2 regions of the Reichenbachiella carrageenanivorans genome follow, and region 1 is predicted to be linked to the other one. Evidence: riboswitches for the same ligand, from Rfam matches in the RefSeq annotation. Region 1 holds a riboswitch; the other holds the start of a gene.
What was found. A riboswitch is a leader RNA that binds a small molecule or an ion and turns the genes downstream of it on or off. The one in region 1 is predicted to bind S-adenosylmethionine.
Positions count from the first base shown of each region.

Region 2: linked by a shared signal. The riboswitch ahead of N7E81_RS08405 (homoserine dehydrogenase) and the one ahead of N7E81_RS13520 (homocysteine S-methyltransferase family protein) in region 1 are both predicted to bind S-adenosylmethionine.

Region 1 is NZ_CP106735.1:3,372,556-3,387,891, forward strand. It holds gene metH (methionine synthase) at 1-994, opposite strand, end outside; gene N7E81_RS13520 (homocysteine S-methyltransferase family protein) at 1,118-2,134, opposite strand; SAM riboswitch class I at 2,249-2,372, opposite strand; gene N7E81_RS13525 (DUF6265 family protein) at 2,488-2,958, opposite strand; gene N7E81_RS13530 (SIMPL domain-containing protein) at 3,001-3,693, opposite strand; gene N7E81_RS13535 (fatty acid desaturase) at 3,884-4,915, shown strand; gene N7E81_RS13540 (DsbA family protein) at 5,047-5,748, shown strand; gene bioB (biotin synthase BioB) at 5,830-6,831, opposite strand; gene N7E81_RS13550 (hypothetical protein) at 7,050-7,475, shown strand; gene N7E81_RS13555 (efflux RND transporter periplasmic adaptor subunit) at 7,635-8,720, shown strand; gene N7E81_RS13560 (efflux RND transporter permease subunit) at 8,753-11,914, shown strand; gene N7E81_RS13565 (TolC family protein) at 11,907-13,343, shown strand; gene N7E81_RS13570 (hypothetical protein) at 13,630-14,178, shown strand; gene N7E81_RS13575 (KAP family NTPase) at 14,477-15,336, opposite strand, start outside.
Region 2 is NZ_CP106735.1:2,121,379-2,136,714, forward strand. It holds gene N7E81_RS08355 (glycosyltransferase family 2 protein) at 1-256, opposite strand, end outside; gene N7E81_RS08360 (class I SAM-dependent methyltransferase) at 288-1,052, opposite strand; gene N7E81_RS08365 (ABC transporter ATP-binding protein) at 1,034-2,305, opposite strand; gene N7E81_RS08370 (ABC transporter permease) at 2,310-3,167, opposite strand; gene N7E81_RS08375 (hypothetical protein) at 3,164-4,483, opposite strand; gene N7E81_RS08380 (polysaccharide biosynthesis protein) at 4,485-5,414, opposite strand; gene N7E81_RS08385 (NAD-dependent epimerase/dehydratase family protein) at 5,532-6,521, shown strand; gene N7E81_RS08390 (glycosyltransferase family 4 protein) at 6,549-7,616, shown strand; gene N7E81_RS08395 (tetratricopeptide repeat protein) at 7,618-8,775, opposite strand; gene N7E81_RS08400 (PAS domain S-box protein) at 8,851-9,471, opposite strand; gene N7E81_RS08405 (homoserine dehydrogenase) at 9,599-10,777, opposite strand; SAM riboswitch class I at 10,926-11,032, opposite strand; gene N7E81_RS08410 (VOC family protein) at 11,115-11,924, opposite strand; gene sufB (Fe-S cluster assembly protein SufB) at 12,086-13,531, shown strand; gene sufC (Fe-S cluster assembly ATPase SufC) at 13,693-14,448, shown strand; gene sufD (Fe-S cluster assembly protein SufD) at 14,460-15,336, shown strand, end outside.

The DNA.
Region 1 (15,336 bases):
CGAGTGCTTTGGTTTCATCTTTTTTGTTACCTTTTACAGTTTCTGCATAGTCGAGGAGTACTTCAGTGGCATCTTCAGTACGGTTGAGTAGTACATCTTCTACCTTGTCGAGCAAGTCCTTAGGTATGTCATCATATACTTCGAGCATGGCTGGGTTAACGATGCCCATGTCCATACCTTCACGAATGGCATGATATAAAAAAGCAGAGTGCATGGCTTCTCGTACGGTATCGTTTCCTCTAAAAGAAAAAGATACGTTACTTACGCCACCACTCACATGGGCAGCAGGTAGGTTTTCTCTGACCCATCTGGTCGCCATAAAAAAGTCGAGCGCATTGAGTTTGTGCTCGTCCATGCCTGTAGCTACAGGGAAAATATTCAAGTCAAATATGATGTCCTGAGGCGGGAAATTTACTTTTGGCCCTGTGAGGATGTCGTAAGAGCGCTGGACGATTTCTATACGTCGGTCGTAGGTGTCTGCCTGACCGTCTTCATCGAATGCCATGATGATGGCTGCTGCACCAAACATTTTGATGGTTTTGGCACGTTGGATAAATTCTTTTTCACCTTCTTTTAAACTGATAGAATTGACCACGCACTTGCCTTGGGCGCATTTTAGCCCTTCGGCTATGATCTCCCAGTCGGACGAATCGATCATGATTGGTACACGAGCGATATCTGGCTCAGCTGCGACTAGGTTCATGAAATCTTTCATGGCTTTCACACCATCGAGCATGGCTTCATCCATGTTGATGTCGATGATTTGTGCACCACCATCTACTTGGTGTCTGGCAATTTCCAAGGCCTCTTCATAATTTTCTTCTTTAATCAGTCGAAGAAATTTCTTTGATCCTGCCACGTTGGTTCGTTCACCTACATTTACAAAATTGACTTCAGGTGTCAAAATCATTGGCTCTAGCCCACTGAGTTTGAGTGGTGGGTAGTTATGCCATTTGTATTCGTATTTGCCTTTATAGTCTGGATGTATGCTCATATTCGTCGTCGTCAACGGTCGACAGCTTTCTGTCAACTGCTATTTAATGCTTTTAATTAATGCTTGAACTTTTACCATAAGTAGAGTTAGTCAAACATGAATTTTATTATTCTGATGTTAAGTTTATTGACCATCGGCTATCGACCATGGACTTGTAATTTCCCTTGGTTGGTACTTTTCTACTAATTCTGCAATGGCACGGATATGATCTGGAGTAGTGCCACAACAGCCGCCGATGATGTTGACCAGGCCTTCGTCTAAAAATTCTTTGATTTGCTCGCCCAGCATTTCGGGTGTTTCGTCGTATTCGCCAAATTCATTGGGTAGTCCAGCGTTTGGATGTGCACTCACATTGAATTCGGAGTTTTTAGCCAGTATTTCTAAATAAGGTTTGAGTTGGCTAGCTCCCAATGCACAATTCAACCCGACAGATAACAAGTTGAAGTGAGAAACAGAAATCAGGAAGGCCTCTGTTGTTTGCCCAGAGAGAGTGCGGCCACTGGCATCAGTAATAGTGCCTGATACCATGATGGGTAGTTCTTTGCCAACTTCGTCGAATGCCTCTTTTATAGCTACCAATGCTGCTTTGGCATTGAGGGTGTCGAAGATTGTTTCTACTAATAATATGTCGACACCGCCAGCTATTAGGCCTTTTACTTGTTCGATATAGGCGATTTTGAGTTCGTCGAAGGTGACGGCTCTAAAGCCTGGATCGTTTACGTCAGGAGAAAGGGAAGCGGTACGGTTGGTAGGCCCGATAGACCCAGCTACAAACCTTGGCTTGTTAGGGTTTTTGGCTGTGTATTGATCGCAAGCTTTTTTAGCTTGCTTGGCTGACTCATAGTTGAGTACATAGGCCAGATGCTCTAGGTTATAATCAGCCTGAGCAATAGTAGTACTACTAAAGGTGTTTGTTTCCAAGATGTCTGCACCAGCTTCGAGGTATTCACAGTGGATTTCGAATAGCACATCAGGTCTAGTGAGTGCGAGTAGATCATTATTGCCTTTGAGTGGCGAGGGGTGATCTTTTAACTCTTCATTTCTAAAGTCGTCTTCGCCCAGATCATACCGCTGGATCATGGTACCCATAGCGCCATCTAATACTAATATTCTTTCTTTTAGAATATCCAGAATGTTCATATTCTTCAATTTTTAAAAATGAATTGCGACAAGCTATTATGCCATGCGCGAATACTTTAAATACCTGGGAAACTTCCCACATAGTACTTACCAAAAAAGAAATCTTATAGAGATAACCTATCTTTTTCTAAACGCTGAAGCATTCAGAATGGGAGTTGGCACAACATCCAGTATTGCGGCTGTGGATATGTTGCCAAGACGTCTACGGGCCCAGTCCCTCGGTCTTTCTTGATAAGTGGGGCAAAGATATACGAATCTAAGGTGTGAACAAGAGATTGAGGAATAATTAGATGATTGTTATTTATGAGGTGAATTTGTTGAAAGATTTGAAATGAATCTTGAGGTGGGTGGCTTTAAAGGGTTTTTCGTCTCATGTTAAAGACTTCTGTATTGATTGATCCGTCTTTTTGTCTCAGTTTCAGTGAAATTTTTAGGTAATTAGGGTCGATCAGTTCGTAGGTCAATCCTTTGAATATAGCTTTGTTTGGTGCTACAGATTCTAGTGTGAACGTGACATAGTCACCTTTTTCTTCCCAGCCTGTCATGTCAGGATTGAAATGCTTGAGTCGGAGTCTTAGGGTGTCGTTTACCTCAGAGATGTCCATGAATTCCATGAAAGTGGTTTGCCCATCTGCCATGTGTTTGAATATGCCATTCATACGCCCTAGAGAAGGAGGCATCCAGCACTCTTCTGATACACCACCAAACCCATCGCCTACCCAATAGCCTCTTAGGAAGTTGAGATCATCAATACTGGGCTGCTTGTCTTGAGCAGTAGCTTGAATGGAAAGGATAAAAAGAAAGGGAACGAGTATTTTTTTCATTCCCTTAATGTAATTAAATAATAGCTAAAAAATGGTAGTCGCCTATTTCATTATCTCATAAGAGATGAATACTTGGTCGCTTACAGTTAGGTCTTGTGCCTCGAAGTTGGACATGTCGCTTTCTGCGAAACTTTTCATCATGCCCATTTGGCTAGCAGCATAGGGTCTGGGCTGAGAAGATCCACTGCCGTAGTTTATTTCTTTGATGCCTTTGATGGTATAGCCAGTGGCTGAGGCTAGTGTTTCAGCTTTGGCTTTGGCATCAGATACGGCCATTTGCATGAGCTGTGTTTTTACTTTTTGGGTTTGCTCATCTGACATACCAAACGAGATGGATACTCCAGGTGCGGCTTCGTCAGAAGCTGTTTTGTTAAGTACTTCTAGCAATCGTTTGGTAGAATGATCGAATTCGATCATAAGAGTTTGTGAGGCTACATATTCAAAACCTTTAGGTTCGTTTTGTCTGTATTTTCTGTTTTGCCTGATATTGAAATTTGACGTTTTGATGTCTTCTTTTTTGAACCCGATTTTTGTCAATGATTTGGTGAGTACGTCTATACGGTTGGTCATGGTGGTCAGTGCTTCATCGTAGCTGTCTTTGGTTTCGTTGATGGCGTACGAAATAGTGGTGCGCTCTGGCTGGACAGATAAGGTGGCTTGGCCAGTTACGTTGAGCTGGGCATGAGCTAAAAAGATAACTAAAAATAGAATGGGGGTAAGGATTAACTTTTTCATGTTTGTCGAATTTGTTTGGTTGGCGTGTTTACAAAAATCAGCCCAAAAACTAGAGATAGTTTGAAAATCATAGAAAATGATATGAATGGTTTGATAAAATTAAAAGAGGTCAAAAAAAAGTCCGATCTTTGTCACAAGTCAAGGTCGGTTTTGTCCTTGAGAGTACTGATACAATTGGAATTCGTAAACTATGAGTGATAAAGAAATAAAGACTTTTGCCAAAGATATGATGGCGACTCTGCAGAAGTATAAGCAGACGTCGAATAAGAAAGCGATATGGCAGATTTGCAATTCAATGATCCCATTTGTGGGGATTTGGATAGCGATGTATTGGGCCTTTTCTTACAATCTATTTTTGTTTTTTGGTCTAGGGATTGTCAATGCGTTCTTTTTGGTTCGTATTTTTATCATTCAGCATGACTGTGGTCATCACTCGTTTGTGAAGTCCAGAAAATGGCGAGATATCATAGGGTTTGTTTGTAGTATTTTTAGTGCCATGCCTTATCACTATTGGGCAGATGCACATGCGTTTCATCACAACCATAATGGGAAATTAGATACTAGGGATATAGGCGACATCAATACCCTTACGGTGAAGGAATATCAGGAAATGGGGACTTGGGATAGAATCAAATACCAAATATTCAGATTTCCTGTCGTTACTTTCTTGATTGGCCCTATCGTCTATTTCATTAGAAATATGAGACTTCCACTTGTGATTTTGGATGATAATAAAAGTAGAGCCTTTTGGAGTGTGATGATCAACAATGTCGTTGTGATTGGCGGATTGATTGCACTTTGTTTGATCTTTGATTGGAAGGCGATTTTGGCGACTTATTGTACGGTCTTGTATTTGTTCTCAATTATAGCCATTTGGTTTTTCTTTGTGCAGCATCAGCACGAGGATGGTTATAAAAGGTGGGAAAACGATTGGGATCATTTCGTGTCGGCAGTCAAAGGAAGTACCTACTACAAATTACCTGGTTTGGTCAATTGGCTGACGGGAAATATCGGGGTGCATCATATTCATCATTTGTATTCAGCCATTCCTAATTATAATCTGGTTAGGTGTATCAAAGACAATCCACAGTTTAGCAAATACACGACAGTAGTCACTTTTTGGGAAAGCTTGAAGTATATGAATCACAAACTATGGGACGAAGATGCGCAGCGTATGATTACTTTTAGTGAATACAAAAGGCTCTATCGCATGGCTGCCTGATCAAGACCACAGAAGATATGTAATGATAAGGTCATGTTTCGAATTCGAGGCATGACCTTTTTTTGCTGTAGGGGAACCTTTCGAGCCACTCAGAGGTATAGAACAGTAGCAACGTTAAAAGAATAAAAGTAATGGAAAATAAAGAATTGAATTGTGAAGATGGCGTGTGTGATCTATCTGCTGTTGAAGCGCCTACTAGTGTGCCATTTAGCAAAGGAGGAGATCGCTTGATCTATATAGGTGATCCGATGTGCTCCTGGTGCTGGGGAATTACCAATCATCTGGATAAGCTCAAAGATGAATTCGAAGATCGACTTGATTTTGAACTGATCCTTGGAGGCTTGCGCCCTGGTGGAGGAGACGAATGGACAGAAGAATTTAGAAATATGCTTCGTACGCATTGGGAGCACGTAGAAACGGCTTCTGGACAACCGTTTGATTTTCGATTCTTCGACCGAGCGGAATTCGACTATGATACAGAGCCATCAGCGCGTGCGGTGAGAGTTGTACGAGATTTGGATGCTTCCAAAGAATGGCAGTTTTATAAAAGACTACAAAAGGCCTTCTATGCCGAAAACAAGGATGTGCATGATTTGGCTACTTATGAAGCACTTTGTGGGGGATTAGGACTGAATTATACGGCTTTTGAAGCTTTGTTTCTTTCGCCAGGGTATAAACAATTGGTAAATCAAGATTTTGCTAAATCCCAACAGATGGGTGTTAGAGGGTTTCCTGCTGTGGTATTGAAGAAGGGAGAGGCTTATCATGCGGTCAGTTTGGGGTACTCTGATTATGATCGAATGAAGGCCACACTAAGCTCTATTTTAGGCTAAACACCCATTGGCATGATTTCAGAAGAGACTGTCTTAAAAGCGCTCAAACTTTTAAGATAGCCTCTTCATTTATTTAAATTATTAGCATTGTTCAGGTATGGTTTGAAATTCTACCGGAGCCTCATTGTCCTTGAAAGAAGCACGAGGTTTTAGGTTTAGCGTCTGAAACATCTGCTTGTCCATATCCTCTTCAGGGTTTGGTGTCGTCAAGAGTTTATCTCCCGCAAAGATAGAATTGGCACCAGCCAAGAAGCAAAGTGCTTGTTCTTCGATATTCATTCTTACCCTACCTGCCGATAGTCTCACCATTGCGTTAGGCATAATGATTCTTGCCGTAGCAATCATTCGAATCATTTCCCAGATAGATACTCTTGGCTGGTCTTCGAGTGGGGTACCTTCTACTGGCACGAGCGCATTTACTGGTACAGACTCAGGGTGTTCTTCGAGTGTGGCTAGGGTATGTAGCATGCCTACCCGGTCATTGTGGCTTTCGCCTAATCCTATGATGCCACCTGAGCACACAGAGATTTTCGCTTTTCTAACGTTGTTTAATGTGTCTAGGCGATCGTCGTAGGTTCTGGTGCTGATAATTTCTTCGTAGTGTTCTTCGCTGGTATCTAGGTTGTGGTTGTAAGCATACAAGCCAGCATTTTTTAATTTCTCGGCTTGTTCTTCAGTGAGCATACCTAGTGTGCAGCATACTTCCATACCCATGCTGTTTACGCCTTTTACCATGTCCAAAACCTTGTCGAAGTCGCTGTTGTCGCGTACTTCTCTCCAGGCTGCACCCATGCAAAATCTTGTACTGCCGCTATCTTTAGCTGCTTTCGCAGAATTTAGTACTTCATCTACTTCCATAAGTTTGTGCACCTTCACGTCTGTATGATATCTGGCTGCCTGAGGACAATAGGCACAATCTTCTGGACAACCACCAGTTTTTACTGAAAGGAGCGTGCAGACTTGTACTTCGTTTGGGTCGTGGTAGGCACGGTGCACAGTCGCCGCGCGATAGACTAAGTCCATAACGGGGGTGTTGTATATTTCTGTAATTTCTTCTCTGGTCCAGTCGTTGCGAATGATCATGCTTAAAACTCTTTGATTAAGGATTAATTTCGAATCGCTAAATTAGAATATTTTGATTATTTCCGTCCAAAACCTATTGGTTTACTTGGGTAGATAAGAATAAATAAATATTTGACAGGTTTTGTGATGGATGTTGAATGATTGCTTATTTGTTTTTAACAAAAATTAATATTGGATATTTGTCATAAAACCAAACTTCGTATAGTTTTGGTTCGCAAATGGAAAAATCTCTGTTTAGACATATTGTATTGCTGTCCTTGCTTCTGCTCGGCGGAGTCAGTCAGTTGTCTGCATGTACAGAACAAGAGAGTTACGTCCAGTCTGCCACTATTGCACTCGAAGGAGCAGGGCATGCCAGCTTTAATATTGTGCATGAAGTGCAGCATGACGTTTTCAAGTCTTCTATTCCTCTTTCTGAAAAAGAACACCATCAGATAGAAGTAGCAGAAAAAGAAGTAGAAGAAAGTGAAACGTCTTCTTCTAAAAAGCACGCAGTTTCAAGCGACTACTTTACTTCTATTTCATCCGACCTGATTTTAGGTTACTTTCATTGCCTTAGAAGCCGCCAGGCCTTCTATAATAGCTTTTCTCATTATACCGTATTTAAGCCAATATATGTTGTGCTCGGAGTATTCCGACTATGATACTACGCTTAGTGTAGGTGAGAAATATTGCTTACTACCATTTCAAATTAATTACAAAAGTACTTTCTGTTTTTTAAAAACCAGAACCTACGTATTTGTAATGTGTGCTTGATTCACACGCCAAAAAAATCAAAAATCCATACCAATAAAAATTAAATCATGAAGAAGAAAATTGTCTTGCTCACGAGCTTGTGTGCAGTGCTATGCATTGTGAGCTGTGAATCCAAAAAAGAACATCACAAAAAGGAAACTAAATTCCAAGTGACAAGTCCTGTCAAGTTGGACACCTCCATTGTTAAAGATTATGTATGTCAGGTCAAATCGATTAGGCATATCGAATTGAGAGCCTTAGAGAGAGGCTATTTACAAGATTTTTATGTAGACGAAGGCCAATCCGTAAAGCGAGGTCAGCTGATGTTTCAGATCATGCCGAAATTGTATCAGGCTGAAAAGAAAAAAGCACAAGCTGAAGCCAATTATGCGGAAATCGAATATCTCAATACTAAGAATCTAGCTGAAAAAAATGTAGTTGGACAAAATGAGCTGGCTCTAGCTAAAGCCAAGTATGACAAAGCTCTGGCCGAACTGGCATTGGCGCAAGTTCATGTGGGCTTTACTGAGGTTAGAGCGCCGTTCGACGGCATTATGGACCGTCTTCGTGTAAGGCAAGGGAGCCTTCTCGATGAAGGTGACTTGCTCACTACGCTATCGGATAATAGCAAAATGTGGGTCTATTTCAATGTGCCAGAAGCAGAGTACCTAGATTATCAGGAAAATAAAGCTACGGATAGCATGCTCGTAGTTAATCTACTCATGGCCAACAATAAGATGTTTGAGTATCCAGGTCTTGTAGAAACTATAGAAGCAGATTTTAATAACGAAACGGGTAACATCGCCTTTAGAGCGACATTTCCTAACCCAAAGGGGCTGTTGAGACACGGTGAAACAGGAAATATCCAAATCGTTAAATCGATGAAAAATGCTTTGCTTATTCCTCAAAAAGCAACTTTTGAAGTGCTTGATAAGAAGTTCGTGTATGTGATAAACGAACAAAATGAGGTGGTGCCTCGGCCGATAACCATACTTTCAGAAATGGAAGATTTATATGAAGTAGGGGCAGGGTTGAAAGAAGAGGATAAAATTCTTCTGGAAGGTTTGAGAATCGTGAAAGCTAAGGATAAAATCAATTACGAATTCTTAGATCCCAAAGTCGTATTCTCCCATCTCAGAATACATGCCGAATAAACTGATCAATAAGCATTTAAAAAAATAAGAAGATGTTTCAAACATTCATACGTAGGCCAGCCCTAGCCATAGTGATCTCTTTGGTCATTATGTTTATGGGAGTACTCGCCATCAAAACGTTACCCAAATCACAGTTTCCTGATATTGCACCACCGATGGTGGTGGTCTATTTGTCTTATCCAGGAGCTAGTTCGACTGTATTGACAAATTCAGTTTTGATTCCGTTAGAGCAAGCCATTAATGGTGTGCCTGGCATGAAATACATGTTTTCTACAGCGGCCAGCTCAGGTGAGGCCAATATACAGATCGTTTTCCACAAAGGGAGTGATCCTAACCAGGCCGTAGTAAACATCAATAACAGAGTGCAACAAATGAAAAACCGCCTCCCACCCATTGTGCAGTTGGAAGGGTTGAGGGTGCAACGTTTGATGCCTAACATGCTGATGTATGTAAATCTGTACGGTACAGATACGACTAATGTAAATATGAAGTATATCTTCAATTACGCATACATCAATATGCTGCCAGAGCTGCAGCGGATCAATGGTGTAGGTCGTGCCCAAATCATTGGTAGTAGACAGTATGCCATGCGTGTATGGTTGAATCCAGACAGAATGCGGGCATACAATATCTCGTCGGAAGAAGTAATGGAAGCTCTCAATGAGCAAAGTATCATTGGGTCTCCGGGTAGACTAGGACGAGCAGATAGTAAACGATCCGAAGCAATTGAGTATGTGTTGACCTACAAAGGTAGGTTCAATGAAGCCGAAGAGTACAAGGATGTCATTGTCAGAGCCAACTCTGAAGGAGAGGTTTTGAGACTAAAAGATATCGCAGACGTAGAGTTGGGTAGTGAGTATTATGATATTTACTCCAACAAAGACGAATTTCCATCGGCAGCAATAACCCTAAACCAAGCCTATGGCAGTAATGCCACCGAAGTGATCGAAGAAGTAAAAGCCAAGCTAGAGGAAATGAAAAAGGATTTTCCTCCAGGAGTAGAGTACGAAATCAGTTATGATGTCTCTAATTTCTTGGATGCTTCTATCGAGGAAGTTATTCACACCCTGAGAGATGCTTTTATTCTGGTGTCACTTGTTGTATTTCTGTTTTTGGGCGATTGGCGCTCTACACTGATTCCGACGTTGGCGGTTCCAGTGTCGCTGATCGGTGCCTTCTTTGCTATGCAGATGTTTGGTCTTAATATCAATATGATCACCTTGTTTGCTCTGGTACTAGCCATCGGTATTGTAGTAGATGATGCGATTGTGGTGGTAGAGGCTGTGCATGCCAAGATGGAAGAGAAACACTTATCGCCATTTAAAGCAGTGAAAGAGGTACTTGTAGAAATCAGTGGAGCCATTATCGCCATCACGCTTTTGATGACAGCGGTATTCGTGCCAGTGTCATTCATGTCGGGGCCTGTAGGTATATTTTATAGACAGTTTGCAATTACGATGGCATCGTCTATTGTGATCTCTGGAGTAGTAGCCTTGACACTTACGCCTGTGCTCTGTGCCATTATTTTGAAAAACAACCATGGTCAGCCAAGAAAGAAAACGTTGATGAATCGATTTATGGATGGATTCAACAGGGGGTTTGAGAAACTGACGGGAAAATACACGGGACTTTTGAAGCTAATAGCTAATCGGCGTACAGTCACCTTTGGTTTGTTGATCTTGTTTAGCTTAGGAACTTTTGGAGTAGCCAAGCTGCTTCCATCTGGTTTTATTCCATCCGAAGACCAAGGGATGATCTACGCAGTATTGCAGACGCCTCCGGGTTCTACGCTGGAGAGAACATATGCGATCAGCCGCCAGCTCCAGAAGTATGCTATGGAAGTGGATGCTATTCAATCAGTGTCTTCGCTAGCTGGATATGAAATATTGACACAAGGTAGAGGGTCTAACTCTGGCACTCTTCTAATCAACCTCAAGCCGTGGCATGAGCGTCACCATACGGTGAAGGAAGTGATTGAAGAATTGGAGGAAAAAGCCAAGGACATTCCAGGGGCACAAATCGAGTTTTTTGATCCACCAGCAGTGCCTGGGTATGGTGCAGCAGGGGGTATTGCACTTCAGCTGTTAGACAAAAATTCCGAAATCAACTATCAACGGTTGGGTGAAGTCAACGAAGATTTTATGGATGCCCTAGAAGAAAGACCAGAACTTACTTCTTTGTTTACATTCTACAGAACGGATTATCCTCAGTATGAATTAGAAATAGATAATGAACTAGCCATGCAGAAAGGAGTATCCATCGGCCGAGCCATGGACAACCTTTCCATCATGGTAGGTAGTACCTATGACTTGGGTTTTATCAAATTTGGTAGATTTTTTAAGGTCTTTGTACAGGCAGATCCAGCTTTTAGGAAGTTACCTTCTGATGTGATGAAACTCTATGTTAAAAACGACATAGGTGAAGAGGTGCCTTATTCTTCTTTTATGAAAATAAAGAAAACGCAGGGTATCTATGAGATCAACAGATACAATATGTACACCACAGCGTCTATCAGGTGTTCGCCAGCCAAAGGCTATAGTAGTGGTGAGGCTATTACAGCTATACAGGAAGTGGCTGAGCAGACATTGCCGAGAGGCTATGATATCGACTGGTCTGGTCTGCAAAAGGATGAGGTAGCAAGAGGTAACGAATCTGTGTACATCTTCATCATCGTATTGATCTTTGTTTATCTGGTGCTGACGGCACAGTACGAAAGTTTCATTCTTCCGTTGGCCGTTATTCTTTCGCTTCCAGCAGGGATTTTCGGATCGTTCTTGGTAGTTAAAGCCATGGGACTGGCCAATGACATATATGCACAGGTGGCACTGGTGATGTTAGTCGGTTTGTTAGGTAAGAATGCCGTCTTGATTGTAGAGTTTGCAGTACAAAAGCATCAGGAAGGAATGACCGTGTTGGAAGCAGCCATTGAAGGAGCTAGAGTGCGTTTTCGCCCTATTCTGATGACCTCATTTGCTTTTATTGCTGGTTTGATTCCACTCATTCTTGCTTCAGGACCAGGAGCAATTGGCAATCGTACCATTGGTGCTTCTGCACTTGGGGGGATGCTATTCGGAACCATATTTGGAGTGGTTATCGTCCCAGGATTGTACTACATATTTGGTACATGGGCAGATGGCCGCAAATTGATTAAAGATGAAGATTTTGAGCCTTTAACAGAACATCACAATGGATAATAGAAAAATATATCAATGTATAGGTGTCGCTTGCTTTGTGATAGGCTTTTCGGCTTGTGCACCTAGTATAGTTTCGAAAACAGAAAATGTAGACGTAGTACCTGAGCAGTATAACGATGCTCAGGATACTACCAATACCGCGGGCCTTGTTTGGAAAGAATTCTTTTCAGATCCTTACCTGACGGCCCTTATCGATACGGCTTTGTATAATAATCAAGAGCTGAATATTACCTTGCAGGAAATCGAGATTGCTCGAAATGAGGTGAGAGCTAAGAAGGGGGAGTACCTCCCTTCTGTAGGTATTGGTGCTGGCGCTGGAGTAGACAAAGTGGGTAGATATACGAGCAAAGGGTCTAGTGAAGCCACTACGGACATTAAACCAGGCAAAGAGACACCTGATCCGTTGCCAGATTATGGCTTTGGTGCCTATGCCACTTGGGAAGTGGATATTTGGCGTAAGCTACGGAATGCTAAAAAATCTGCATACACCAGGTATATTTCGTCCATTGATGGAAAAAATTTCTTGGTGACCAGTTTGATCGCTGAAATAGCTAATTCATATTATGAGTTGCTGGCGCTTGATAATCAGCTGGCCATCTTGCAGCAAAACATCGAGTTGCAAAATAATGCTTATGAAATGGTGAAGCTACAAAAGCAAGCCAGCCGTGTGACGGAATTGGCTGTGCGTAGATTTGAAGCACAAGTGCTCGATACCAAAAGTATACAGTATGGCATTCAACAAAGCATCATCGAGACCGAAAACAGGATCAATTACCTAGTAGGTAGGTATCCGCAGCGAGTGGAGCGAGACCATGTGAGTTTTGGTGAACTGGTGCCCAATACGATTGCAGCAGGTATTCCTTCGCAGTTGTTGGAAAATCGCCCAGATGTGAGACAGGCAGAAATGCAACTGATCGCGAGCAAGCTGGATGTGAAAGTGGCTAAAGCCCAATTTTATCCTAGCTTGACTATCCGAGCAGGAGTGGGGTTTCAGGCGTTCAATCCTGCGTATTTGCTCACTACACCTGAGTCGCTCATTTATTCATTGGCGGGAGATATTACGGCGCCGTTGATCAATAGGAATGCGATCAAGGCGGCCTATTATAGTGCCAATGCACGCCAGATACAGGCGGTATTCAACTATGAGCGCACGATTCTGAATGCTTATGTAGAGGTGGTCAATGAGATGTCTAGTATTTCTAATCTGGCAAGTACTTATGATCTGAAAGAGCAACAGGTGCAGACGCTGAACGAATCAATTGATATTTCTAATTTCCTATTCAAATCAGCACGAGCGGACTATATGGAAGTGCTCTTGACCCAGCGTGAAGCTTTGGAGTCTAGGTTCGAACTAATAGAAACCAAAAAGAAACAAATGAACGCCATGGTGAATGTCTACCGTGCATTAGGCGGTGGCTGGAAAGAATAAGGTAGATAATGAACAAACGAAAATCTGAGCTGTAGCTCGGATGGTATGGATGAAAAGCCGTTTTGCCTAGGTGCAAAATGGCTTTTCTCTATTTTAGGGAGTACATATCTAAACGTAGTGTTTGGATATTATACAATCTTATTTTTACTTCATGATCAAATAAACCAAACCAGTTGGCGTACTCATAGTATAGATTGACATATTGTTACTGGTCTGCAATAATATATTTTGAGTCAATCCTTGTTTCCAGAAATTGTGATATATTAACCTAATAAACTAATCTACTATGAAAATCATTGCACTACTTTTTGGCCTTTTATTCACATTTAGCAGTTATGCACAAGAATCTAATGCGATAGGTTCCATATTTCCAGACATGGAAGCAGAAGGGGTAGACAGCTTAGTCAAACTCCCTGAGCATATCAAAGGCAAATATTCCATCATCGGACTGGCATACAATAAAAAATCTGGTGAGCGTATGCCAGATTGGATAGCTCCTATATATCAAAAATTTATCATGGAGCCTGGAGGGCTGATGATAGGGTACGATGTCAACACTTACTTTGTTTATATGTTTAGTGGAGTCAAAGTTGCAATGAAAGATGTGGTGAAAAGTAAGATGATTGCTGAAATGGATCCTGTGCTATTGCCTCATACACTCTTCGAAACAGGAGATTTGAAAAAGTACCAGACTTTCTTGGATATGCTTGGTCGTAAGGATACACCATACTTTTTTGTGCTCGATCCCGAAGGTAAAATCCTGTGGGCAACTCGTGGTACATGTCGCGAATCCAAAATCAATAAACTAGCTTCTTATATAGATGATGAGAAGTAGGTGCTTGAGCCGCTAGTCAGCTTGCCTGTGTTACGGAAATTTCATTTCCGTTTTTTTGATTGATATTTTCTATTTCTAAGCTGTCATGTGCTAACCTCATAAGGAATACTTGGCTATAGTAATAAATTCAATATTTATGTTGAACGAAACTCACTGTCTCATTTTTTGGGGGGATGATCATAACGATCAGCTAAGCACAGTCGGCTTAGCCTTTCAAATATCTCAAAAGTATCTGATCCAGATACCCTTTGCAAATAACTAAGTAAGCCGATTGGGCTTAGCGCCTGTTATCAGCTTTTTATTTTTTAGTAGTATTCAGTTTGTCCAAAATAATTGCTAATCCAACTTCTAGGTTCGAGAATAAAAATAGTCTCAATGGTTTTAAGCTTTCTTCAGATTCATTGAGATAAGTCTCCAATTTCCTTCTAAGTTCAGACAATGGATCAAAATCTTCATATAAGAACTCGCCTATGTTGTTTGATTTGTAGCGATCCTGTAATAGTTCTGTAAAATTGAAGAGCTGCTTATTTGAGGATTCTTTTATAGCTTCCAGTAGTGCATCTACATCAATGTATGGAAGGAATTCTTTTGATAAGAAATGCTTCTTAAATACTTCAGCCAAATCAAATTCATTGTTCTTCCTTAAGCATTCAATAATCTCTGAGTTACTATAATTAAGTTGTTCGTTACGTATTTCTATATGAATCTCTTTAACATGTTTCATAATCTCCATTACCCGAGCATCTCTGTCTCCAAAATGAAAAATCGAATCAAGGACATGATTATTAATCTGTCTCTTTTCCTTCGCAATTTGCAACCCCGTCTTTAGATCCAAAATAATCTCTTCAACTGATCTATCTACTAGTTTATTTTCAGAGAAATAGAAATAGAACTTAGCAAGCTGTACATAATCATAAATACTGTATTTTCCTTCCTTCGCATATTTCAACACACTTTTGCTGTACTTATTAAATGTGGAATCATCCAATTCTCGAAATTTATAAGTGATTAGAGCTCTAAACTCTTCAATCTCAATAGGGATTTGATCAGGGTAACGATCCTTTATTTCTTCCTTTAAAACAATCTGGTCAAGAAAGCCTGAAAGAATGTAAGAATAAATTGAAGAGTAGAAAAAATAAGAATTAACTGATCCAGATA
Region 2 (15,336 bases), 1.3 Mb from region 1:
TACTTTTTTCAATTCCAATGTTTCGACAAGTAGGAGCTCCTTTTGGCTCTCTGTGGCGTTCCAGCCATTTGAAACGGGCGTCTTTTTCTATAAAGCTTTGAGCTACAGCCTTGGTGCCATCTATTGATCCGTCGTCTACGATCAAACATTCCCAGGTTGGGTAGGTCTGATCGAGTACGGATTGTAGCGTTTCAGCGATAAGTGCTTCCCTGTTGAATGACGGGATGATAATCGATACCAAGGGCTGAGCAATCATTTGGACAATAAACTTATGGAATTAGGATGGATCAAGATAAGTAATGGCTTCTAAATAATTTATCATACATCTTAAAAAGAGGTCGAGTAGAAAATTGCTGATCTGTGGTAAAGACTTTATAGCGATTGTAATCCTGAACACTTACATTTAGTAGTTTTTCCCATTGATTAACAATGATTAACTCCTCTTTTCTGTCAGCATCATCTAAAAAGACCGAATATCGTTCTGCGAAGATCTCTTTGAGAAAGGGTATGGCACCATACCTTGCAAATGGAGATGAGTTTCCAACTGGCCCATCAACTATTGCTAAATCAATTTTATCTTTGCCTATAGCATGTTTCAGTGTGTTTTGGTTGTACCATTTGTTTTCTTCGCTAATGGATAATTCCGATTTGGCAAGTGGGGCATGAACAAAAGTAACTATCTCGTCAAGGTTTTCTTGTTTCAAAAAAATGAGCATTACATCTATCCATTCTTGACTTTCATCGATTGCATAAATTTTGGCGTCTAGGTTACTACATTTTATATGCTTGGCCATGTAGATGGTTGATGCACCACAACCAAAATCAACGATCCGTTTGCGTTGGTTGATGGTGATGTCATTTAGGATGTGGACCAAAGTAGCAGGGCGCAAGGACCAATTGGTTTGCGGAAAATAGCTGGAAAATTGATAGCTGTTGTTGAGCGTTGTTTGTGCCGAGATATCATCTAGTTGCCAGCGAATGGCTTGTAGGTGAGGCAAGTCTAGTCCAGTGAGAAAGTTCCTAATCCGGCGTTTTATTTTTTGCTTGAGCATATTTCAAAATTGATCAGTAAATCACTTTGTTCTTTGGGTACGTTTCTTCCCGACCTGTAAAATTGACCGCCTTCTATATCGAGTGTATAAGAGTGCTGTACCCAGTCGCAGACGTCATTTTTCATTGTAAGGTAGTGCGTAATAAAATACCGACCTTCATTTAGTGGGCAGTTAGGAATGAGAAGTGTAAGTTCATTGTCTGCCATCTGAAAGCTAGCATCATGTAGATCTGTACTCAACCAAAGTAGTCGTACTCCTATGTTGTTGTCTATCCTAAAGTCAAGTCTAAAGTCTCCTAATGTATCAGGAAGGGCTTGTTCAAACAGAAAAGTTATGTACATGTCGTGCCCTGTCTGAGGCTTAGTTTTATTTCCATCACTGAGTGCATAGGCCTCTATACTACGGACACGTAAACTGCCATTACCTTTTCTGTCTTTTCTTTGGTACAGGTCTTCTATGTGGTTGCCTCCCATGTAATGAGACAGCCCTTTCAATACATCTCCTGCAAACGACACTTTTCCTTGCTCCATCACCAAACTACGGGTACAGAGTTTGGTGATAGAACTCATATTATGACTGACGAACAATACGGTTCTCCCTTCTCCTTTACTTACATCCTGCATCTTGCCAATCGCTTTCTTTTGGAACTCGGCATCTCCTACAGCGAGTACTTCGTCTACGATGAGGATTTCGGGCTCTAGGTGCGCAGCGATGGCGAATCCTAGGCGTACCGTCATGCCTGAGGAGTAGCGTTTGACGGGCGTGTCCAGATACTTGGCGATCCCTGCAAATTCTACGATTTCGTCTAACTTGGCTCGGATTTCATGGCGATTCATTCCCATGATGGTGCCGTTCATGAATATGTTTTCGCGACCGGTCATTTCAGGGTGGAAGCCCGTGCCGACCTCTAGCAATGAGGCGATGCGGCCTCTGGCTTTGATGCTGCCAGTCGTGGGGCTGGTTACTTTGGAGAGTATTTTGAGTAGGGTGGATTTTCCTGCGCCGTTTTTGCCGATGATGCCGAGGACCTCTCCTTGTTTTACTTCAAAGTTGATGTTTTGGAGTGCCCAGACGTATTCGCTATTGCCCTTGGTCGCTCGATCGTTGGCTTCTCCGATTTTGAGATAGGGGTCTTCCTTCCCACGGATGCTGTGCCACCAACGGTTAAGGTCGTGACTAATGGTGCCAGTCCCGATTTGTCCGAGGCGGTATTGTTTCGATAGATTTTCTACTTTGATGGCGATCTCACTCATATCCTTATACCGTATCCATGAAACTTCTTTCGGTCTTGTTGTAGACCAATATACCTGCAATTAAAATCACGACTGTTATAAAGGCGTCATAACCTAGCAACTGCCAGTTGAGTTGGCCTGAACCTAGAAACGCATATCGAAAAGTCTCGATGATGCCCGACATAGGATTGGCCATGATGATCCATTGGTACTTATCTGGAATAGTCGATAGCGGGTAGATGACTGGCGTAGCGTACATGAGTAGTTGGATGCCAAACTGCAACAGAAAAACCAAGTCTCTGTATTTGGTAGTAAGGGAGGTGATGATCATGCCAGCACCTAGCCCCAAAGCGGCCATCAGCAGGATAAGGACGGGAGTAAGTAGCAACGCCATGTTGGGCTGCACCGTAGAACCTGTCCATAGATAATAGGCCAGAATAGAAATAAAGAGGAGTAGCTGTATGGCAAACTTAACCAGATTGGAAATGACAATACTCAATGGAGTAATGAGTCTAGGAAAGTGGACTTTGCCAAAAATGGCTTGGTTGTCTTTGAATACCGTGGAAGTCTTGTTGAAGCACTCTGAGAAGTAGTTCCAAGCCGTGACGCCACTCATGTAAAACAAAATTTGTGGCATACCATCGGTCGATATTTTGGCAACATTGCCAAAAACAAGCATATAGGTCAGTGTGGTGAAGATCGGCTGGATAAAAAACCACAAGGGGCCTAAGATGGTTTGTTTGTAGTAGGTGACAAAATCCCTTTTCACAAACATGCGCAGTAGATCACGATACTTCCAAATTTCCCGAAAGTGAATGTCGAGCAAGCCTCGCTCTGGTAGGATGATCGTATCCCAGTTACTATCTTCAGTTCCTTTGCTCATTTGGCTAGAGGGTTAGGTCGGTTGCTTAGTAGCACTAAGAACAAAGCATAAAAAGGCATCACTGGTATTTTATATCGCATCAAGGTTCCAAAATTGTAAGTACTTACGCCTACAGCAAAAGCAAATAGGACGGCAAAACTAAGACAGAAAATGAGAATAGGGTGTTTGAGCAAAGAGAAAATGGGAAATCTGTTTTTTCTGGTGAATATATAGATGGTTGTGATTAGTAATATTAGACTTTCTAATGCCGCCAAGAGCATCAATGGGTTTTTGATTTCCCAAGGCCAAGGTCTAAATAAAGTGACAATCACGCCTTGGGGAGCGAGTTTGATAAGGCTACCTATACTTCCGTCCAATTCTCCTAGTGTGTACCCTGAGTTGTCGCCATGTCGGGCGCCCCAGCCATAGCGGATGTCGTAGGCAGTAACCATGGCGGTTTGGGCGATGTTGTCCAGTGCATATCGGCTGTCTTCTGCTGCGATCTTTTCCATGGCAAGCCATCCGCCCCCGAGAAATATAGTGATGAGCAGTGGTGCCAGTGCAATCTTAAATAATGGGTTTCGGATGGCAGATATATATTGAAAATATAGAAATACAGATGCGGCTATCAGAAAGCACAGTAGGATATAGATTTTGATCGCAAAGATCATCCAGCCCATAAATAGAATCAAGAATAGATTAATCAACGTAACTTTGTTGAAAATAGTCATGCGTAGTAACGCATAAGTCATCCAGCACAAGGCAGCCAAAGTAATCGTGTCTTTGAGTATGCCAGATCCCCAGAAAACAACTGAAGGTATAAACAAGCAAGCGATGGCAAGATGTTTTGTTCGGTGGGGATACATTTTTTGAAATACCGAAAACATGGCCCAGTGCCCACTAAATGCAAAAGTGGCAAAGAAAAGCGCTGTAGCGCTGTAGGTCGCGCCGGTGAATAGATCAAAAAAAGCAGTGATTTTAATCACAAAAAGAGAAGCCTCATCACGATACATCCAAATTTTAGAACTATACTGATAGATACCGCCATCGTATGTGCCCGCGGGGCTGAGTAGCAGTTTCAAGCCCGTCAGAGGACTGTCTATGAAGGCCTGCCAGATCCACCGACTGCCATGTGTATGGAAAGTAAACGTATCGCCGCCCCCGTAGTAAAACTGATAAATCAGGCCTAACGCCAGCGCTCCTACGAACTTGCCTAATAAGCCAGGGATGAAGTAGGGTTTGGTCTGAGGACTCGTCACCGCTGGGCGAATGATGTAGGCCAGCATCAGCAGGATGGCAAAGTAGAATGGAGTCACGATCAAATCCTGTAGCCCCATATTAGTTCAACAGATAGTTGAAAATAGTTTTGCTGGCATACTGACTATCCAGCTCACGTGCATCTTTGACTATTTGAGTGGTGCTTGGTGCCGAGGAATTGATGATCCAGTAGTAGGCGTTTTCTGAGGTTCTTGGTAGTTCGATGTCTGAAACCAATTTTTCACTGATTTTTTCAAATCCTCGCAATCCGACTATCTGATGAGTGGCATTAGGAGCTATTTCACGGGCAATGTCTGTGATTTTTCTAGCAATCATCTTAGGAATCACAATTTCACCACCCTGCATGGTTTCTAGGGTGTAAAATAGGCTATCTGTCATTTGTTCTTCTGTACAGAAAAACCGACTCATGTTTGGGTGGGTAATGGGTAATTTTCCTGATTCTCCGATTTCCTTAAAGAGCGGCACTACTGATCCGCGAGACCCCCAGATATTGCCTAAGCGGATGATTGCAAACTTGGAGTGTTCATTGCTTGCATTGAGAAACAGTTTTTCAGCAGCTTGTTTGGAGTTGCCATAAATCGATATAGGGTCTACAGATTTGTCTGTCGAGCAGAGAATCGTTTGTTTTACGTTGTTATCCAAGGCCGCGTGGATGACATTTTTAGTGCCCGTTACATTGGTTTTTAGACATTCTTCGGGATTTTCTTCACAAATGGGGATGTGCTTCATGGCAGCTGCATGAATTACAAGATCAGCACCTTTCATTTTGTCATGCAGTCTTTCTTGGTCTCGGATGTCACCGATCACCCATCTGATCATAGGGTATTTCACTGAAGGGTACCTTCTTCTCAGTTCATACTGTTTCATTTCGTCACGAGAATAGATGGTGACTGTATTTATTTGGGGATATGTTGCCAGTATTTTATGTAGAAAAGCACTACCTAATGTTCCGGTTCCTCCTGTGATGAATATAGACTGGTGGTTCAGCATGCTTCGAAGTTAAGGGATTTGGCTAAATCCAGATTCTAATATTTCGATGAATTAAGAAATTTAGCAGACTGAATTATTAAACTCACTTCTTCATTTACTTTTGATAAAAAAATATTAATGCCTATTTCTCTAGTTACCGGCGGAGCCGGGTTTATTGGAAGCCATGTGGCTGAAGTGCTAATCGCTCAAAGTCATAAAGTTATTGTATTAGATGATCTGAGTGGAGGAAGCTTAATGAACGTGCCTTCAAAGGCAGTTTTTGTGAAAGGATCCATTACCGATCCTGTTTTGCTTGCTCAGGTTTTTGATAAATATAAAATAGACTATATCTATCATTTGGCAGCTTATGCAGCAGAAGGTTTAAGCCATTTCATCAAAAGGTTTAATTATCAAAACAACCTGATCGGAAGTGTAAATCTGATCAACGAAGCAGTCAAACATGAAATCAAATGTTTTGTGTTTACCTCGTCTATAGCTGTATACGGAGGACAGACACCACCCATGACAGAAGAAATGAATCCTCAGCCAGAAGATCCCTATGGTATAGCCAAATTTGCTGTTGAACAAGAATTGAAAGTTTCCAAAGAGATGTTTGGGTTAGATTATGTGATTTTCAGACCGCATAATGTTTATGGGGAGCGACAGAATATTTCAGACAAATACAGAAATGTTATTGGTATTTTCATGAATCAATTGATGAAAGGGGAATCATTGTCAGTCTTTGGAGATGGGGGTCAGACTCGTGCTTTTAGTTATGTGAGTGACATGGCTCTTGTGATAGCTGCAGCTGTAGAGAATAAGGCCATGTATGGGGAAGTGTTTAATATAGGGGCAGACGATGCGTGTTCGGTCAAAACACTGGCCGAGCTGGTGATGCAGGTGATGGGTGTACATGGGAAAATCAATCATCTCGAAGAAAGAAATGAAGTGCAGCATGCTTTTGCTTCTCATGGTAAACTTTGCGAGATAGTTGGTGCCTATCAGCAAACTCCCCTACGAGATGGTCTAATGAAAATGGCTGAATGGGCAAAATCCAGCAATCATTTGCCAAGCAAAAAATTTGAACTTTTAGAGATTTCCAAAAAACTTCCTCCTTTTTGGAAATAATATAAATTGCGCTTCACTTCTATGAACATGTCTAAAAAGATTCTTTTTCTTACGCCATACCCTAAAGATACGGCGGGTTCACAGCGTTTCCGATTCGAGCAATATTTGAATTTGCTTGTAGAGCATGGCATTTATTATGAAAGTCAGTCTTTTATAGATGAGGCTACTTGGAAGGTGCTCTATAAGGAAGGGTACGCTATTCAGAAAATATGGGGAATTTTGTTGGGCTTTATTCGTCGAGTTGGGCTATTAATCAGTGCCCACCGTTATGATTTTGTGTTTGTACATCGAGAGGCTACTCCGTTAGGTTTTCCGTTTATTGAATGGCTGATAGTCAAAGTGTGGAGAAAGCGCTTGATTTACGATTTTGATGATGCCATATGGATGCCTAATACCAGTGTGGAAAATAGTTTGATTTCAAAATTGAAATTTCCTGAAAAGATCAATAAAATCATAGGCTGGAGCTATGCCGTCAGCGCTGGCAATCAATACCTAATGGATCATGCCAGGTTATTCAACCAAAGAGTTCATTACAACCCAACGACTATTGATACCACTTATCGGCATAAGCCGAGTGTTCAAAACAATGATCTTGTAGTGATTGGGTGGACGGGGACACATTCTACTTTAAAGTATCTGGAGCTACTGAGGCAACCGTTAGTACAGTTGGCTTTGGAGTACGATTTTGTGTTTCAAGTTATTGCGGATAAGGAGCCAGAAACCCCCATGCCAAATCAGAGGTTTATTGCATGGAGCAAAAGCACTGAGATTGCCGATCTAAATCTCATTGATATAGGGGTAATGCCTTTGGCCGACGATCTATGGGCCAAAGGAAAATGTGGATTCAAGGCGCTACAGTTTATGGCACTCGAAAAGCCTGTTTTAGTCTCGCCAGTTGGAGTCAATGCAGAGATAGTGACGCCTGATGTGCATGGTTATCATTGTGTTTCGGCTGATGATTATTATCAGAAATTGAAAGAATTAATATCGGACAGGCGTTTGTGTAAACGTTTAGGCGAGGCAGGCAGACAGAAGGTAGAAGCGCATTATTCGGTAGGTTCGAATGCGAATAACTTCCTTGAATTATTCAAATAAATTATAAACTCTTCAAATAGTCCTTGGCCAGATCATAGGTTCGGTCTTTCTTGTCGGACAGCTTTTTTACTTTTTTGAATTGCTCCTTGGCCAGTTCCTTGTCTCCACGATCTGCGGCATATCGGCCTAGGTTCAGTACAGAGTAGAGGTAGTATCCCATTCGTTGTGCTCCTATTTCATCACCATATTTGACACAAAGTTTGTAGTAAGACTCAGCTACCTCTGGTTCATCTCGATGTGCATTGATTTCACCTAGGAAAAAGGCGGCATAGCGTCCGCTGTTTTGTTCATAGCCTGTGTAGTTTTGGTCTATTTTAGCAATGATTGATTTAGCCTCTTTTTCTGCTTTGCTGTATTGACCAGACGAATAAAGCATACGCGCATAAAACCGATGGAAGTATGAGTTGTTGGGAAAGGTTTCGTGTAGATATTGTGAGATAAATAAGGCCGACCTACGATCGTGCTCTTCATTGGCCATGATTCGCATGAGAAAGTACTGTGCTTCTGTACGGGTAAAAAAAGCATAGTTGGCTACTTCTTTGAGTTGGCTCAAGCCTAATTCTTTATCTCCATCTCTGAAAAACATCATGATCGGTTTGAGTATCGGGTAGTTTTCTGGAATCCACACCGAGTAGTAGTTATAAAGGGCATCGCCAAATAAAATCTCAGGGCCAAACTCTTCTTGATCTCTACAGTAGTCCAAATATTTCATGGCATTTTTCCCCGCTGTAGCTGCTTTGCGCCAAGCGTGCCTTTCGGCATATAGTCGTCCTTTGAATGCATAGGCGGCAGACAAGAAGAAACCGCCTTCTACCTCACTGCCATGATCGAATATGTTTTCAGCTACAAGTATAGTACTGTCCATATAAGCAATGAATGCGGAGTCATACTGAGTGTTTTGTATGTTGGGTACGATACGCCACCATTGGCTCAAACCTAAAAGGAAATAGGGTAGCGGATGCCAGCCATATTTTCCTTTCAGCCAACGAAACTGAGAATCCGCTCTTTTGAAATCAAAATTGTACATGCTATTAATGCCTTCGGTGCACTCGATTTGAATCTCGGTGTCTGTGAGTAGCACAGGGATGCTGTCCGCAGTTTGGGCGCTGAGCTTAGCTAGGCTAAGGGTGAAAACGACAAGAAGAGACAGTGTTCGCATTTAATATGATGAAGATTTTTTAGGCATAAAGCTAATACAAGCTAAACAAATACGACTATGTCTGTAAGTGCGGATTTAAATTTCTTCCGTTTTGCCTACAAGGCTTCTGATTTCGATATCTATTTTGTCTGATAGCTCTTTTATTTTGGCTAGGTAGAGTTTGGTATCGTTCCAGTCGGCAGGTTGGTCGGAGAGTAGGTTGGTCAGTCCGAGCAAGGATGTGATTGGGCCACGTAGCTGGTGTGCAGAAACGAAAGCCACTTCTTTGAGTTTTTTGTTTTGAGCGGTGATTTTTTTCTCATATAAGCGCTCTCGGGTCACGTTGCGAAAAGAGAGTGCGACTTTGCTGCCTTGATCAGTCATTACTTTTACGGGGTGGTACTCTACGGCTATCCACATGGTCCTACCATTCAAAGTAGTAAAACTATGTTCGGCTCGAATAACCTTTCCGTCTAACGCTTGAGCAAATTCTCTTTTGAAATCTGCTAGGTTGTCAGGGTGTATGAAGTTGATAGAGCTTTCGCCAATAGACACTTCATGAGACCAATATTTTAATAAGAATTCTCTAAACCGTCGGTTGAATGAGACAATACTATAGTCGGCTGCGACCACCAAATTGGCGACCGTAGTGCTATCCTGTATAGCCTCTAGTAGCTGCAAGGTCTCTTGCAGTTTTTCTGTATTATGCTCTCTCATTGCTGATGGTTAGGGGCGAAAATTTATCAATATGAGTTGAATATATTGGTCTGAATAGAGATTTTTTTTGTAGAGTATGATTTAAGGGACAAAAGAATGTTCTATTCGTTCATGGGGTATTGTGGGTTTAGTTGTTTAATACGATGAGGCTAATACTAGCTTCATTAATCCAATTGGAGTGTTTTAGATGTTTCAATTGGATCGTGCCTACTAAGAAATTACCTTGTTTACTAGCGTATTTTTCCTCAATACTCTCAAAATCTTCGAGTGGAGGAGTGGAGTCGTTGTACCTGACATATAGCCGCAATTTAAAATCTTCACATAAAGCAAGTTTACCATGATTACGTGCATTTTTTTTGTATTCATATTTGTAGTCATGATTGAGAGCAGAGATGTCCGAAAGTACAGCCGACCCTGTTGGTTTGTCTCCCGCACCTTTGCCGTAGAGAAGCTGACTTTCGGCAAAAGCTGTTTCGAGTATCACAGCATTGTATTCGTTGTTTGTTTGTGAGAGTACAGCATCATTGGGTAAGAATGTAGGTAGACAGTAGGCCTCTATTTTTTCATCTACGATTCGGCATTTGGAGATGAGTTTGATAGAATAGTTGTGTCTTTGGGCATAGTTGATGTCGAAAGTATTGATTTTCGAAATCCCATAATTAAAAATGTCGTCAGGCTTAGCAATCAAGCCAAAAGCATGAAACAGCAAGATGCACAGTTTGTATTTTGGGTCGATGCCTTCTACATCGAGTGTGGGGTCGCTTTCGGCAAACCCAAGATTTTGGGCTTCTTTCAGTACTTCATCAAAGGTTTGTCCACCTGTTAGTAGTTTGGTCAGGATAAAGTTGGTAGAACCGTTAAAGATTCCTTCTAATGAGGTCAACAAATCATTGTCGTAATACTCTTCCAGATTTCGGATGATAGGAATACTGGCGCAGCAAGAGGCTTCGTATAGAAAGGATACCTTGTTTTTTTCTTGTAGTGCCAATAATTCTTCCATATGCTCAGCAATCATTTTTTTGTTGGCCGAGACCACGGATTTGCCATTGTTCATAGCTGTAGATACAATGCTAAAGGCTGCCTCTGCATCGTCAATGAGCTCTACAATCACATCGATATCATCATTTTGAAGTAAGTCGTCTTTCTGGTTGGTAAAGTAAGACTTGTCCAAAGGCCTAGGTTTATTCAAGTCTTTGATGCATATTTTTACAATTTCTGAATTGATTGCATTGGATTGTTGTAAGACGTGATAGAGACCTTGCCCTACACAGCCGAAGCCGAATATGCCTAATTTAAGATTTTTCATTTTGGTGCTGAATGCAGTTGTTTCCTTTAAAAATTTTACAGGAAACTTTTCAAGAATTGATGATCTGAGAGGGTAATAAAAGTCCTTTTCAGACAAGCTAAAAAGGATATCATTACATGCTTTATTTTAAGATAAAGGCTATCCGTTTTGCTTATCTGTCCCTGTTGGGATTGGAGTTAGCACCTTCTGCGTCGTTTCCGACAAGGGTTGCTAAGGTTTCGTAGGGCCAAATCCCTCCACCTTTCTTGATAAGTTATCCAATATGTTATTTAGAACGAATCCAAAGATAAGGGGCATCACTTTTCTTCTGCAAGAAACCGAACGGATTCTTTCGATTTTAGTGAAGCCACTGCACTTTGTTGGCATTGTTGTCCATTTCAAAATTGGTGGCTTTTCCTGTTCCACTTTTGAATTTTAATTCTTCAAAAGAGGCGAGTTCTCTGTCTAGTGGCATAAACTCTGTGGTCTCTAGGGATTCATAAGGCAAGTGAATGATTTCGAAGATTACATTGCCTTTTTGAAGTAAGTTTTGAAAATGGATTTTGGATTCATCTACGATTTTGACTTCTGTAAAATCAAAATTTTCTTCATACCATCTCATCGTGTTGATATAATCAGAGGAGGTAATTGAGAAAAACATGGCTCGGGTCATGATGCTATCTGAAGGTATAGGATCATTGAATATCTGTACGGTGTTGCCGTCGGGATCGGAGGTCAGAATATACTGCATGTTTAGATTTTTGTCTTCTGTCACATCTTCTATGAGTTTCTGGCCAGAAGCTAAAAGTCGCTCGCGAACCTCTTCAAATTGATTCGTAGAAAAGCCAATTTTATTAATGCCATTCACGTATTTTTTGCCTTTTGGGAATTTGATTTGATTGCGAAGGAGTATGTTTTTGCCTTGTCGGATCAGCAGATCAAATTCGCCAGTTCTCATTTTCACATGTTGCTGTGGCTTATATTCTTTGATGGCGATGTCTAGGTATTTTCTATACCATGTAGCACTCAGTTTTACGTCTTTTGCCACGATGGTGGCACCGCTTAGCTGAAAGTCACTATTGGCACTTTGCGCCAGTGCAACTGGGGCATGAATGACGAGATTGAGTAGAAAAATTAATGTTAGTACGTATTTGCTGGGTTGAGTCATAAATCTATGAATAGCTTTGAGGCTAAAATAAAATAAATAGCGGTGATATAGGCGGAGTCTATCTGCGTTTCAAAAAAAACTATAGACATGAATCGACATCCTCGATTAATCGTAGTAATTTTGAGCCTATTTAAAATCAGTCTAAATTATTCCATTTTCGAATGAGTAAAGATGATCAAATATTAGAGGAATTCACCTCAAAAGAATACGAACACGGTTGGTCGGTAGACTTGGAGGCTGATGAGGCACCCAAGGGTCTAAACGAAGATACGGTTCGGTTTATTTCTAAAAAGAAAAATGAGCCCGAGTGGATGCTTGAGTGGAGGTTAGATGCGTTTGCCAAATGGAAAGCGATGAAAGAACCTAGCTGGGCCAATGTAAAATATCCAAAGATCGATTATCAAGATATCAAGTATTATTCTGCACCTAAGCAAAAGAAAACACCTGAGAGTCTGGATGATGTAGATCCAGAATTGCTAGAAACTTTTGCGAAATTAGGTATATCACTTACAGAGCAAAAGCGCCTGACAGGTGTGGCAGTAGATGCGGTAATTGATTCTGTTTCGGTAGCGACTACCTTTAAGGATACACTGGGGAAGCTGGGGATTATTTTCTGCTCTTTTAGTGAGGCAGTCAAAGAGCATCCAGAGTTGATCAAGCAATACATTGGCTCTGTAGTGCCTAAGTCGGACAACTATTATTCGGCTTTGAACTCAGCAGTATTCTCAGATGGCTCGTTCTGCTATATTCCCAAAGGCGTAAGGTGCCCTATGGAATTGTCTACTTACTTCCGTATCAATGCGGCCAATACAGGTCAGTTTGAGAGAACGTTGATCGTGGCAGATGAAGGATCGTATGTGAGCTATCTAGAAGGATGTACAGCGCCTATGCGTGATGAAAATCAATTGCATGCAGCAGTCGTAGAGATCGTAGCACACAAAAATGCTGAAGTGAAATACTCGACGGTACAAAACTGGTACCCTGGCGATAAAAATGGCAAAGGTGGTATCTACAACTTCGTAACGAAGCGAGGAATCTGTGCTGGTGATCATTCCAAGATTTCATGGACACAAGTAGAAACAGGTTCGGCGGTCACTTGGAAATACCCTTCTTGTATTTTGAAAGGAGATTATTCTGTGGGCGAGTTTTATTCTGTAGCCGTGACCAACAACTATCAGCAAGCAGATACTGGAACTAAAATGATTCATATTGGTAAAAACACCAAATCTAGAATCGTGTCCAAAGGCATATCAGCAGGGCATTCTCAAAATAGCTACAGAGGTCAGGTGCAAGTGATGAAGCGCGCAAAAAATGCGAGAAACCACTCACAATGTGATTCACTTTTAGTAGGAGATCTATGCGGTGCACACACATTTCCATACATAGATATCGAAAATTCATCTGCTCACGTAGAGCACGAAGCAACTACTTCGAAAATAGGTGAGGATCAGATATTCTATTGTACTCAGCGTGGTATAGACGAGGAAAATGCTGTAGCATTGATCGTCAATGGATATGCCAAGGAAGTACTTAACCAGCTACCTATGGAGTTTGCCGTCGAAGCTCAGAAGCTGTTGGCATTGACGCTTGAGGGATCTGTCGGATAAAAAATAGATCATTAAGATGAATTGAAAACCCTGAAAAATGCCTAAGCATTAGTCAATAAATTTCAGGTTTTATTAAATAGTTAAAGAATTCAGAATTCAAGGAAACAAAAGATCACGCAGGTGAATCTTGAACTTTGAATATCAAATTTTGAACATAAGACATGTTAAAAATAAAAAATTTACAGGCTCGAGTAGAAGAGAAGGAAATCCTAAAAGGAATCAACCTTGAAGTAAAGCCAGGAGAAGTACATGCCATCATGGGGCCTAATGGCTCTGGTAAAAGTACTTTGGCATCTGTGCTTGCCGGTAGAGAAGAATACGAAGTCACAGGAGGAGAAGTGGAATACCTAGAGCAGGATCTTCTGGATTTAGCTGCAGAAGAAAGAGCAAGAGAAGGGATATTTTTGGCTTTCCAGTATCCTGTAGAAATCCCTGGGGTGACAACCACCAATTTTATGAAAACGGCTTTGAACCAAATCCGTGAGCATAAAGGACTAGAGCCTTTAGATGCAGTAGCATTCTTGAAGCGTATGAAAGAGAAAATGGCCTTGGTCGAAATTGATCAATCATTGTTGAGTCGTTCGCTCAACGAAGGCTTCTCTGGTGGAGAAAAGAAAAGGAATGAAATTTTTCAGATGGCCATGTTGGAACCAAAACTTGCCATCTTGGATGAAACTGATTCTGGCTTGGATATCGATGCCTTGAGAATCGTGGCCAACGGCGTGAATGCCCTCAAGTCTGCGGACAATGCGACCATAGTGGTTACACATTACCAAAGGCTATTGGACTATATCGTGCCTGATTTTGTACATGTTTTGTACAAAGGTAGAATCGTAAAATCGGGTACCAAAGACTTGGCACTAGAACTAGAAGAAAGAGGGTACGACTGGATCATCAAAGAATTAGAAGAAGCTTAAGAATGAGCGATTTGGATAAAAAAATATTTGGTCAGGAACTAGTGGATCAGGCAGCACAATTCGTTGCCAACATGAACGGTAGCGCCATTCCTCAATTGGGTGAAAACCGTAAAAAGGCGCTCAACTTCTTGAAGGATAATGGTTTTCCTGGGCCTAGAGCTGAAGAGTACAAATTCACAAAACTGACAAAAGCCATCAGTAGTAAATTCGACTTGTCGAAATATGCTGATATTGATCAAGTGCCGCAGGAGCTGATTGATGACATTCGTGCCAAACACGAAGGAGCAAACGTGCTGTTTTTTGTGAATGGAAAATATGATGTAGATAATTCTATAGTCATTTCTCCTTCGGAGCAATTGACCATCGAGTCATTGAAAGATTACGCTGCATCGAATGATGTGAACGAATTGTTTAAAGATGATTCAGACCCATTTGCTGCGCAAAACAATGTGTATGCTAACGATGGTGTAGTTGCTCAAATTGCCAAAGGGAAAGTAGTGGCTGCCCCTGTGATTTGCTATTATATTTCTGTAAATGATGGCAATGCCAATCATGGCTTTATTAAAAATATTTACTTGGCCAATGAAAATAGCCAAGCTGACTTTGTTCATTTCCATTTGTCATTTGGCAATGAGAGTACCTTTATCAATGAGTCTAAAAACTACATTGTAAAGCAAAATGCTCGTGTGAGTCTCTACAAGATTCAAGAAGAATCACCAAAGGCTGTTTACATCGGAAATACCCGTGTGTATCAGGAAAGAGATAGTACTTTCTCTTCGTATGTATTTACATTGGATGGTGAAGTGGTGAGAAACAACCTGCATATCGAAGTGGACGGAGAAGGCTGCGAAAGTAACATGTTTGGTTTGTACTTGACCAAAGGAAAAA